DNA from 4 places in the Pseudoalteromonas sp. BSi20429 genome. Region 3 is predicted to be linked to each of the others. Evidence: predicted binding sites of a transcription regulator. Region 3 holds the regulator's gene; each other region holds the start of a gene.

Region 1 (3,196 bases), on a different contig from region 3:
TAGTGCAGGATGACCCTTACTACGCACCTATGTACCCCGAGCCTATTTTAGAGCCGCTGGTAGCCACAGGTTCATTGTTTAATACTCATACATCAAACGACTTATATTCTGATAAAAAAGCGCTACGTACTGGCGATATAATTACGGTTAAATTGCAAGAGTCTACTCAAGCAACAAAAGCTGCTAAAACAGAAACAGACAAAGAAACTGACGCAAGCTTAGACCCAGTGATTGGATTAGGTGGCCTACCAGTAAATATAGGTGGCGATAGTATTCAGTTTGGTATTGGTAGTGATTCGTCATTTACGGGTGATTCAAAATCTAACCAGTCAAACAGCTTGGTGGGCGATATTTCGGTTAATGTAATGCGCGTTTTACCTAACGGTAATTTAGTTATTCGCGGCGAAAAATGGCTAACGCTTAATACCGGCGAAGAGTTTATTCGTTTAGAAGGGCTAGTACGCCCTCAAGACGTAAGCGCCGATAATACGGTTGAATCAAACCGCATTGCTAATGCACGTATTCAATACTCAGGTAAAGGGCAAACGCAAGAGGCGCAAAGTCCTGGTTGGCTTACACGTTTCTTTAGCAGTTCGCTGTTTCCATTTTAGAGGGTAACAACATGAATAGCCTTAAAGCTTTATGTTTAGTTGTGTTATTAGGTTGGCAGTTTACTGCCAATGCTGAGCGCATAAAAGATGTGTCTATGGTTGAAGGTGTACGCTCTAACCAATTAGTCGGTTATGGCTTAGTGGTTGGTTTACCGGGCACCGGCGAGCAAAACTCATACACACAACAAAGTTTTAGAGGCATGTTGAACAGCTTTGGTATTACGCTACCTTCAACTCAAAGTCCTAAAATTAAAAATGTTGCCGCTGTTGCTGTACATGCAGAATTACCTGCATTTAGAAAACCCGGGCAAACAATAGATATAACGGTTTCTTCTATTGGTAGTGCAGGCAGCTTACGTGGCGGTACTTTACTACAAACTTTTTTAAAAGGTGTAGATGGTAACGTGTATGCAATTGCACAAGGTAGTTTAATTGTCGGTGGCTTAGGCGCACAAGGTCTTGATGGCAGTAAGGTTGTAATTAATACCCCTACCGTTGGTCGTATACCTAATGGTGCAACAGTCGAACGTGCAGTAGAAAGCCCATTTATGCAAGGTGATTACATTACCTTCAACTTAAACCGCCCAGACTTTACAACGGCAAAACGCCTAGAAAAAACAATTAATGACTTAGTTGGCCCAAATAGCGCACAAGCAATAGATTCTGTTTCTATTCGTGTTATAGCACCACGCGATGCATCCCAGCGTGTATCGTACTTATCAACACTCGAAAACTTAGAATTTAAACCAGCTGACATGGCCGCTAAAATTATAGTTAACTCGCGCACCGGTACAATTGTTATTGGCAAAAACGTTAAGCTTCAGCCTGCGGCTATAACTCACGGTGGCTTAACAGTAACAATTGCAGAGCAACAAAATGTGTCACAACCAAACCCGCTAGCAAACGGTGATACTGTTGTCACACAGCAGAGCATTATTGATGTAAATCAAGATGACTCGCGCGCCTTTGTATTTAATCCAGGTGTAAGCCTTGACGATTTAGTTCGCGCAATTAACGAAGTAGGCGCAGCGCCTGGTGACCTAATGGCTATTTTAGAAGCACTAAAAGAAGCCGGCGCAATTAACGGACAGCTCGTTGTTATATAAATAACCCAAGCCAATAAATAACGTATTACTTAAGCCCTATATTTTTGAAATTAGGGCTTTTTATTTACAGCAACTTAAGTTTATTATTTTTATCTTCCTCGTTTTATCGGTAGTGGCTCAATTTTTGCATTTTTAACTGCATTATTCATTTTGTGTCAAAAAGCCGATGGAAACTAATCACCTCGATAAACAAAACTTTTTTGATTTAGGCAACTTAGATTCACTTCGTAAAGAAGCCTTAACCAGTGGCGATGCATCAACTGATGCCTCTAAAGCTGCGCTCAAAAAAGCGGCCGCACAATTTGAAGCTATTTTTACGCAAATGTTGCTCAAAGGAATGCGCAAAGCTAACGAAGCATTTGAAGACAAAGACAGTCCATTTAATTCAAGTGGCGTAAAGTTTTTTGAAGAAATGCACGATCAGCAACTTTCAACAGAGCTTTCATCAAATGGCTCGTTAGGCCTTGCCGATTTAATTGTTCAGCAGTTATCGCCTGAGTCTAAAAACTTTATGCCAGGCTCGGTGCTTAGAACAACTAACGATATTTTCAGCGATACGCAAGTGGGATCTGCTCTTCCTCATGAGCAAAAAAATAAGCAACCCGATCTTATCGTTAAGAGTACTAAAGCCGATATTGCTGAGCCTAAAGTCGATACTGCAGAGCCTAAAACCGATAGCCCAACATTTAAAAATGCAGAAGAGTTTGTAAGTTCAGTGTGGGAACACGCTAAAACTGCAGCGCAAAAAATTGGTTTAAACCCTGCAGTAATGGTTGCACAAGCGGCACTTGAAACCGGTTGGGGTAAACACATTATTAATAAAAGTGACGGTGGCAGCTCAAATAACTTATTTAATATTAAGTCAGATAAAAGCTGGGAAGGCGATAAAGCAAGCAAAGTAACGCTTGAGTTTGAACAAGGCACACCCGTTAAAAAACAAGCCAGCTTTAGAGCCTACGATTCAATTAAAGATAGTGTGAACGACTTCGTTGATTTTTTAACGCAAAACCCACGCTACAAAGAAGCATTACAAAATACAGCAAAACCAAATGACTTTTTAGATTCATTACAAAAAGCAGGTTATGCAACCGATCCAAATTATGCCAGCAAAATAAAAAAAGTGCTCAATAGCAGTCAGCTAAAAGACATTGCGGCAAACGTGATCCGCCAAGGAGTAGAGTAACATGTCGTTTAATTTATTAAACATTGCCAGTTCTGGGGTTAGAGCAAGCTCGGAGCTATTGCAAACGACAAGTAAAAATATTGCCAATGTAAATACCGTAGGCTACGTACGTGAGCGTACTGAATTTACCACTATGGTTGATAACCAAGTAGGGCGGGGCGAAACATACCGATTACTAAACGAGTTTGCTCAGTCACAGCTAAATCGTGACACCTCTAATAAATCGTTTTTCGATCAGTTTATTACTGAGGCTAATCGAGTTGATACTATTTTTTCTGAAGAGTCGAACAACCTTT
Region 2 (3,196 bases), on a different contig from region 3:
TTTGTTGCAGGCATATTAAGATCTTGGCTGGTGAGCTTTACCTCTTGAGCCCCTTTATGAGGGGTGTCTGAGAACACTAATACGCCATTTTTATCTTTCCAAGCGTATATTTTTGTTTCACCGGCATAACCATAATTACTTAATCCTAAAGTAATTAATAGTAATAAAATCTTGTTATTCACTCTGCAGCCCTGCATTTTTATCGGTAACTTAACTTTAGTGGAGATTGACTAATTTTACCATTAAAAAAGCCCGCAAAGCGGGCTTGAGAACACACATATTTTTTACAGCTTAATTAACAGCTGTAGTACATTTCAAACTCAACTGGGTGAGTTGTCATGTTAAGCTTTTCAACTTCTTTAGACTTAAGTGAGATGTAAGCATCGATTAAGTCATCAGTGAATACGCCACCTTGAGTTAAGAATTCACGGTCTGCGCTAAGTGCAGATAGTGCTTCGTCAAGTGATGCTGCAACAGTTGGAATTTCTGCTGCTTCTTCAGCTGGTAAGTCGTATAAATCTTTATCCATAGCATCGCCAGGATGGATCTTGTTTTTGATACCATCAAGGCCAGCCATAAGCATTGCTGAGAAAGCAAGGTATGGGTTAGCAGTTGGATCCGGGAAGCGTACTTCAATACGACGACCTTTTTCAGATGGAACCACTGGGATACGGATTGATGCAGAACGGTTACGTGCAGAGTATGCAAGCATAACTGGTGCTTCAAAACCTGGTACTAAACGTTTGTACGAGTTAGTAGACGCATTTGCGAAAGCGTTAATTGCTTTAGCATGCTTGATGATGCCGCCAATGTAGTAAAGTGCATCTTCAGAAAGACCGCCGTACTTATCACCAGCAAAAAGGTTTACACCATCTTTAGCAAGTGACTGGTGACAATGCATACCAGAACCGTTATCACCAACAACTGGCTTAGGCATAAACGTTGCTGTTTTACCGTATAAGTGAGCCATGTTATGGATAACATATTTCATTTCTTGAATTTCATCCGCTTTTAATACCATTGTATTAAAGCGAGTAGCGATTTCGTTTTGACCTGCTGTTGCTACTTCGTGGTGATGTGCTTCTACTACTTGGCCCATTTCTTCTAGAACTAGACACGTAGCTGAACGCCAATCTTGGAAGTCATCAACTGGAGCAACTGGGAAGTAACCGCCTTTAACACCTGGACGATGACCAGTGTTGCCATCTGCATATTCTTTATCTGAGTTCCAAGCAGCTTGCTTAGAATCAATTTTGTACATAGAACCAGACATATCTGATTTGTATTTAACATCGTCAAATACGAAAAATTCTGGCTCAGGGCCAAATAAAACAGTGTCTGCAATGCCTGTAGAACGCATGTAATCTTCAGCACGCTTAGCAACAGAACGCGGGTCGCGCTCATAGCCTTGTAGTGTAGAAGGCTCTACTACGTCACAACGTAAAATTAATGTCGCTTCTTCAGTGAAAGGGTCTAGTTTGATTGACTCAGGAACTGGCATTAATACCATGTCTGATTCGTTTATGCCTTTCCAGCCTGCAATTGAAGAACCGTCGAACATCTTACCGTCTTCGAAAAAATCTTCATCAACTTGGTGATGAGGAATCGATACATGTTGTTCTTTACCCTTAGTGTCAGTAAAGCGTAAATCAATGAACTTGACGTCATTTTCTTTAATAAAATCTAAAACCGATTGTGACATGTGTCCTCCAACTATTGGGTTTTGTTATTGCTGCATAATTGCTTTGGTATTTACTAAGCTGATTTTGTGCCATTATTGTAACTGGCTGTTTATAAATTAAAAAAATATCATTGCATCAAAATGGAATATACAAACGCACCATATCGGTGCGTAAATATTCCATTTCGGTGCAAAATTTACAGAGCGTAATTTGTTGTTAATTTAATCAGCTGAAATTAGCATAACCTAAATGCAAAAGAGTAACAAAAAGATCGGAAAAATAGTCAAAAAGACTGTTTTTCAAAAAAATATTGAAATTTAATTCATATAATTGTCATATATAAAACAGATACTTAGTAAAAGTATTGAGAAAGTTTTAAAATATGTATTGGATAAACTTTCATCCATGTCATTAATGAGGGATAATATGCGCCCTTTTAAATCCTATGCTGGGACATCTCGCGAAAGCGTGGATGAGTGCGTAGATCTTGCAGGATCATTGAGAATTTAATTTCTCTGAGTAAATATATGAGCATCGAAAAGTTAAGAAATATAGCGATTATCGCGCACGTTGACCACGGTAAAACAACTCTGGTTGACAAACTACTTGAGCAATCAGGTACATTAGAAACACGCGGCGGTAACGAAGAGCGCGTGATGGACTCAAACGACATTGAGAAAGAACGTGGTATTACCATTTTGGCTAAAAACACAGCCATCTCTTGGAACGACTACCATATCAATATCGTAGATACTCCGGGACACGCCGATTTCGGTGGTGAAGTTGAACGCGTACTTTCGATGGCTGACTCAGTATTATTACTTGTTGATGCTCAAGAAGGTCCAATGCCACAAACGCGTTTCGTTACGCAAAAGGCATTCGCGCAAGGCTTAAAGCCAATCGTAGTTATCAATAAAATTGATAAGCCAGGTTCACGTCCTGATTGGGTTATGGATCAAATCTTTGATTTATTCGACAACCTTGGCGCAACTGACGAACAGTTAGACTTTAAAGTAATCTACGCTTCAGCTATCAACGGCTGGGCAACACTAGATTTAGACGAGCCATCAGACAACATGGAACCTATGTTCAAGATGATCGTTGACGAAGTATCACCACCGGATGCAGATCCTGAAGGTGACTTCCAAATGCAAATTTCTCAACTAGATTACAACTCTTATGTTGGTGTAGTTGGTATTGGTCGTATTAAACGTGGTTCTGTTGCTCCTAACCAACAAGTTACTATTATCAGTGCTGATGGCACTACACGTAATGGTAAAATTGGCGCAGTACAAAGCTACCTAGGTCTTGAACGTATCGAAACTGATAGAGCTTACGCTGGTAACATCGTAACTGTAACAGGTATTGGTGAGCTTAAGATTTCTGATACAGTTTGTTTCCCAGGAAACGTTGAAGCATTACCACCACTAAGTGTTGATGAGCCAACTGTAACAATGACATTCTCTGTAAATAACTCACCTTTCTGTGGTAAAGAAGGTAAGTTTGTAACGTCA
Region 3 (3,196 bases):
AGTGCGACGAAAATATCAACAGGGCGATTATCGATTGCATCAAAATTTATTGGAGTTTCGCTAACGAGTACTAAAGCCAAAGGCTCTTCTGCACCGCTCATTCTTCCATGAGGAATGGCAATGCCACGCCCTATACCTGTACTACCCAATTTTTCTCTGCTCATTAAAGCATTAAGAATATCTTGTTGCGGTAAATACGGAAGTTTGTCGTGAGCAAGTTCGCTAATGAACTCTAAAATTCTTTTTTTGCTATTAAAAAGGACCGCAGCTTTGCTGCAGTCCTGGCATATAAGTGAGCTTAATTTCATCATATTAGTGTCGAGCAAGCTTCTCTTTGTGTTTAATTACTTGTCGATCGAGCTTGTCGATCAACGAGTCAATGGCGGCATACATATCTTGATGTTCTGTAGAGGCAAATAGCTCAGCACCGCTTACGTGTATGGTGGCTTCTGCTTTTTGATTTAATTTTTCTACATCGAGAATGACATGAACATTATTAATATGATCAGAGTGTCTTTCTAGCTTCGCAAATTTGGTATTAATATAGTCTCTTAGTGAATCGGTTAATTCTACGTGACGACCAGTTAAGTTTAGTTGCATAAGCATTACCCTCTTTTTTTTGCGTCTTAAATCAAACTTTTACGCTGATTTGACGGTGGAATAGCCAGAGATTCGCGGTATTTTGCGATTGTACGTCTCGCTACTTTAATTCCTTGCTCAGCCAATATATCCGCTATTTTGCTATCACTCAATGGTTTTGCTGAGTTTTCTGCTGCGATTAATTTTCGGATAAGCGCACGGATTGCTGTAGATGAACATTCACCCCCGTTTTCGGTGCTTACATGGCTTGAGAAAAAATATTTAAGCTCAAATATACCACGGGGTGTGTGCATATACTTTTGGGTTGTTACGCGCGAAATTGTTGATTCGTGCATTTCTACCATTTCAGCAACATCATTTAAAACCATTGGTTTCATGGCTTCAGGACCGTGTTCAAAAAAGCCTTGTTGTTGCTTAACAATACAATTTGTTACTTTTAATAGCGTGTCGTTTCTACTTTCTAAGCTTTTAATAAACCATTTAGCTTCTTGTAAATGCGAGCGAATAAACTGGCTGTCACCACTGGATTTTACAGTGCGAGACATTGCAGCGTATTGGCTATTAACACGAATTTTAGGCATGCTATCTGGGTTTAACTCAACAACCCAGCGGCCTTTAATTTTTTTAACTGACACATCGGGAATAACATACTCAGATTCTTCTCTTACAATAGTATCTGCTGGTTTAGGGCTAAGAGTATGTATTAATGTCATTACTTCTTTAAGCTCTTCTTCTTTGAGCTTAGTTTTCTTCATTAATGTACGATAGTCACGAGCAGCTAATAAATCAATATGCTCGGTTAAAATCATTTTTGTTTCATTAATGTAAGGTGTTTCTTTGTCAAACTGGTTAAGCTGAATACACAAACACTCTTGTAAACTACGTGCAGCAATACCAACAGGATCAAACAGTTGGATGCGTTTTAATACAGCTTCAATTTCATCAAGTTCGACTTCGTTATCATCTTCGTTTTCTTGATTAAAGCTTTCTAAAATCTCTTCGCAGCTTAGTGTTAAAATACCTGAATCATCGACGGCTTCTACAATCGCAATAGCAATAGCTTCGTCTGTAGGGCTAAATGGCGTTAGTTGTAACTGCCACATTAAATACTCATGGAGCGTTTCAGTAGAGGCGCCTTGGTATATTGATTCGTCTTCAGGCATCGGACCCGATGATGCTGCTGGGGCGGCACTCATGTACTCATCCCAACTAACATCCATAGCCATGTCGTCACTTAGCGTGTCTTTTGCAAGTGCTTCACCACTATCTTGTTCGTATTCGCTTGGAGCATCATCGGCAGATGCGCTAACAGTTATGTCATCTGTATCTGCTTTTTGCTCGTTTTTACCTGCAGCGTCTTCTGAATAGTCTGCTTCTTCAACCTCTAATAGCGGGTTGCTGTCGAGAGCTTCTTGTATTTCTTGCTGGAGATCCAATGTACTGAGTTGCAACAAACGAATAGCTTGTTGCAGCTGTGGAGTCATTGTAAGTTGCTGGCCCATGCGCAGCTGTAGTGATTGCCTCATGTATCTCTAACAATCCTTTTATGTTGTTATAATTAATACTAGCAGATGCTTAAAGACATGGCGTAAATGTTACAGCCTAAATTGCTCGCCTAAGTAAACATCGCGTACTGTTTTATCATTTAATACGTGTTCTGGAGTACCTGATGCAATCAGCTCCCCATGAGAAACAATGTAGGCTTTTTCACAAACATCAAGGGTTTCTCTTACGTTATGATCGGTGATTAATACACCAATCCCACGATTTTTAAGATGTTCTATTATTTTCTTTATGTCTAATACCGAAATCGGGTCAACACCTGCAAATGGTTCATCCAGTAATATAAATTTAGGATCTGCTGCCAGCGCACGTGCTATTTCAACACGACGACGTTCGCCTCCTGACAATGCCATACCTTGGCTATCACGAATGTGTTGTATGCTAAATTCATCTAATAATTTATCGAGAGTGTCTTCTCTAGCTTGTTTATTTAACTCTTTGCGCGTTTCTAAAATGGCCATTAAGTTTTGATAAACAGTCAGCTTTCTGAATATTGAAGACTCTTGCGGTAAGTAGCCAATGCCTAATCTAGCACGACTATGCATAGGTAAAAGAGTAATATCGTTATCGTCTATCGATATTTTACCTTTGTCGCTAGGTACAAGTCCTACTATCATATAAAACGTGGTGGTTTTACCTGCGCCGTTAGGGCCAAGTAAGCCAACAATACTGCCAGCTTTGACTTCAAGGCCGACGTTTTTTACAACTTCACGGCCTTTATAGCTCTTTGCTAATAGCTCTGCTTTTAATGTGCTCATGGTTGACCTTTGTCGCTTTTTTTACTTTTTTTAGTCTCGATTGGCACTAAAATTGTGTGAACGCGGTCAGTTGAGTTTTCATCTTTTTCGGCACTGATTAGCTGCTGCTCTATATCGTAGGTAATGCTTTTAGCATTTATTTTTTGTCCCGCTTGCGATACTTGTGCATTACCAACAAGCGTTAAAAAACGCTTAGATACATCATAACGTACTTCGTCAGCACTGGCGCTCATAGTCGTGCCATCTGATTGCTTTTCTTCAAAGTGCGCAGGGCT
Region 4 (3,196 bases), on a different contig from region 3:
ATAAAAACTCATGCCCTTGGCTATTTTTTTGTCTTATCATCACACACCAAATCTGTATAGGTTACATTTTTACTTTTCTGTATATGGTAAGTATACAGATAGGTCTTAAAATAGCCATTCAATCGGGCTTTGGAGACTAACCATGAAAAGTGCAGCGCTATACATTACAACTGTTTTAATTTGGGGCTCAACTTGGTTAGCCATAGAGTTTCAGTTAGGTGATATTGCGGTAGAGTTATCGTTATTTTATCGCTTTGCTATTGCAGCGCTTTTAATGTGGTTATATGTAGCGTACAAAAAACCCGACATGCGATTTAAGTTACTGGATCATGGCTTTTTTGTTTTATTAGCCATTTGTAATTTTGGATTAAATTATTTAATGCTTTACTGGGCACAAAATCACCTTACCTCAGCCATGACCTCTATTGCCTTTTCAATGCTGCTGGTTATGAACATAGTCAATACTCGGTTATTTTTTGGTAAGCCAATCTCAAAACGAATTTATACAGGTGCTGTACTCGCTGTATTAGGTATTACGTGTCTGTTTTGGCCACAGTTACAGCAGTTCGACTTGAGTAACGGTGCGTTGGTCGGGTTACTACTTGCCCTCGGTGGCACCTTTGTGGCTTCATTAGGAAATATGGTAAGCGTTCGTAATTCTCGTAAACAAATTGGTGTATTGCAAGGCAATGCATGGGGTATGTTATACAGCGCTATAGGCTTGGCTTTATATGTATTAATGAACGATGTGCAATTTAGTTTAAACGCTCCACCAAGTTACTGGTTATCACTACTTTATCTATCAATATTTGGCACTGTAATCGCTTTTGGTTGCTACTTTGCTCTACTTAGAAATATAGGCCCTGAAAAAGCCAGCTACGTTATTGTTTTATTCCCACTAGTGGCAGTAACACTGAGTAGCTTTTTTGAAGGCTTTGAATGGCACGCAAATACCTTTGCAGGATTTAGCCTAGTGCTATTAGGTAACGCCATTGTGCTTACCCCAACAAAACGAATTAACGCCTTTTTAGCTAATAGAGCAATGGCTAAAAGTGGCTCCGTCCCCAGTTAGACGCGTTATTAACGCAACTAACGTAAAAGCGCCTACCCTACTGTAGGCGCTTTTTTATTGGCATATGAAAAAGTAAAGCCTGCCCATGTACACTAATAACGGCAGGAGTTTTACCTACCAGTTCACCATCTGCTTCAATCAATAACCCTTCAGTTTTTATGGAAGCTGTATTTAAGCGACTGTAGTTAAGGTTTTTTATATGCTGATGGCGCTTAAAAAATAACTTCATAAAGCTTATTACATTATAAAAAAGCCCACCCGATCGCATTTGATAACACTCAAGCAGCCCATCAGTTAAATCTGCTTTTGGCGCTATTTCTAGACCACCACCAAAGTACTTATGATTAGCAAATACGGTAATTAAATTTTTATACTGCCTAACATCGTTATTAAACGTACCTTGTAACTGCTGAGCTTGATAATAAAATAGCTCTTTAATGCTCGTCCAACTGTAATCAAAAGATGAAAAACTAGCTTTAGCATTAATCGCTTTAACTACATGAGCATCAAACCCTACCCCTGCAGTATTAATAAAATAGCGACTATTAATTTTTCCTACATCAATTGCTGTCAGTGTATTAAATAATGCCTTTCGCCAATCATCTTCTTTGCAACTAAACCCTCTCGAGAAATCATTACCTGTACCGCAAGGCAATAATGCTAACGTACAGCTACTCCCTATTAACGCATTAACCGCCAAGCTCAATGTACCGTCTCCGCCAAGTACAACTACTTTGGTAAATTTACTCAGTAGCAACCTTATTTGAGCGCAGTCATTGTTAAAGTTTCCTGTTGTAGTAAACATACAATAAGAAAAACTGCGTTTTTTACAGATGCTTTTAAGCCACATTAGTGATTTTTCATTCTGTTTTTTTGTACTTGGTTTAATAATTATTAGTAGTGACAAGCTTTTGTTTCCAACAATGTATTTAAGAACGAATAAAAAAGAGTTTAATTGAGTTTTTTTAATCTGAATAACTAGTCAAAAAAGGTTGTGTAAAATGCATATAAATAAATAAAAACACACAAAAATACCAGCATTGGTGAGAATGACGCCGATTTTATTTTAACTATTTATGCAAAAAACATAATAAAAAACACTGAACCGCACGTTAATAAAATAAATAAGGATTAGTTTAACTAATCCGTCAGGCTCAATTTTTTATCGTTGTCTTTTTAATCAAACAACGTGCAAAATGCACGCGATTTCAACATATACAACCCGGAGCAAAATAATGAAACCAATTAACACATTAAATCAAACAGCAGCAGCTCAAGTAGCAGTCAAACCAACTAACCGTAAAGCAAGAATGTTAGCTAAACTTAACACTATTGGTAAAAGACTAGCACTTAGCGGCGCAGCTCAATATAAATAATCACCCAACCATGATTATTTTTCGGTGCAGCGAACACTCAACCACTAAATGAAGTCACTTATTTAGCTCCCCCTTGTTTGCTGCAACCTATTTATTTTATTAAAAATTGCCTTAATTTCCCCTTATTTACAAAAAAAACCTCATTTACGTATGTTTTTTAGGCAAACAGTCATTTTGCTATTTACACAGCGGTATCACCTAAGTATTATTCTGCGTCACGGAGAGATGGCAGAGTGGTCGAATGCACCGGTCTTGAAAACCGGCATGGGTTTATAGCCCATCTAGGGTTCAAATCCCTATCTCTCCACCATATTTTAATTGGTGGTTTTTTTACTTCCATCAATACAAACGGTTATGCGTTGGAGAGGTGTCCGAGTGGCCGAAGGAGCTCCCCTGCTAAGGGAGTATAGAGTTTGTAGCTCTATCGAGGGTTCGAATCCCTCCCTCTCCACCATACTTAATTTAAACCACTTGATTGTGGTTTTTTTGTGCCTAAAATTTAACACCGATACTAAATTGGGAGGGTGAGAACCCTCGACAGGGTTCGACAAAATGTCTGGAACATTTTGGGCCGCTGCAAGCGTCGCGCAGCGATTGATTACATGGATGTAAGCAAATCTATCCCTCTCTCTGGACCATACTTAATTTAAACCACTTAATTGTGGTTTTTTTGTACCTAAAAATTATAAAAACTAAACAAATTGTGCCTAGTTATAACTTAGGGCATTATTAACACAACTTTAGCCAC

The links. Region 3 encodes sigma-54, which starts transcription at its own class of promoters, with help from an activator protein. Its sites were predicted from a motif close to GTTGGCACGNNNNTNGNNT; they were not measured.
Region 1: the regulator sigma-54 is predicted to act here: its motif matches at 1,829-1,847, upstream of flgJ (flagellar assembly peptidoglycan hydrolase FlgJ).
Region 2: the regulator sigma-54 is predicted to act here: its motif matches at 1,758-1,776, upstream of glnA (glutamate--ammonia ligase).
Region 4: the regulator sigma-54 is predicted to act here: its motif matches at 2,251-2,269, upstream of P20429_RS18925 (diacylglycerol kinase family protein).

What each region holds. Positions count from the first base shown of each region.
Region 1 covers NZ_BADV01000025.1:8,397-11,592, forward strand. The annotation lists gene flgH (flagellar basal body L-ring protein FlgH) at 1-611, shown strand, start outside; gene P20429_RS13575 (flagellar basal body P-ring protein FlgI) at 623-1,717, shown strand; gene flgJ (flagellar assembly peptidoglycan hydrolase FlgJ) at 1,884-2,900, shown strand; gene flgK (flagellar hook-associated protein FlgK) at 2,902-3,196, shown strand, end outside.
Region 2 covers NZ_BADV01000032.1:7,118-10,313, reverse strand. The annotation lists gene P20429_RS12635 (DUF4124 domain-containing protein) at 1-182, opposite strand, end outside; gene glnA (glutamate--ammonia ligase) at 296-1,702, opposite strand; gene typA (translational GTPase TypA) at 2,210-3,196, shown strand, end outside.
Region 3 covers NZ_BADV01000010.1:17,221-20,416, forward strand. The annotation lists gene ptsN (PTS IIA-like nitrogen regulatory protein PtsN) at 1-308, opposite strand, end outside; gene hpf (ribosome hibernation promoting factor) at 313-600, opposite strand; gene P20429_RS17605 (RNA polymerase factor sigma-54) at 627-2,126, opposite strand; gene lptB (LPS export ABC transporter ATP-binding protein) at 2,196-2,921, opposite strand; gene lptA (lipopolysaccharide transport periplasmic protein LptA) at 2,918-3,196, opposite strand, start outside.
Region 4 covers NZ_BADV01000004.1:23,316-26,511, reverse strand. The annotation lists gene P20429_RS18915 (PLP-dependent aminotransferase family protein) at 1-40, opposite strand, end outside; gene P20429_RS18920 (DMT family transporter) at 143-1,072, shown strand; gene P20429_RS18925 (diacylglycerol kinase family protein) at 1,110-1,979, opposite strand; gene P20429_RS20670 (hypothetical protein) at 2,308-2,448, shown strand; tRNA gene P20429_RS18930 (tRNA-Ser) at 2,668-2,758, shown strand; tRNA gene P20429_RS18935 (tRNA-Ser) at 2,810-2,902, shown strand.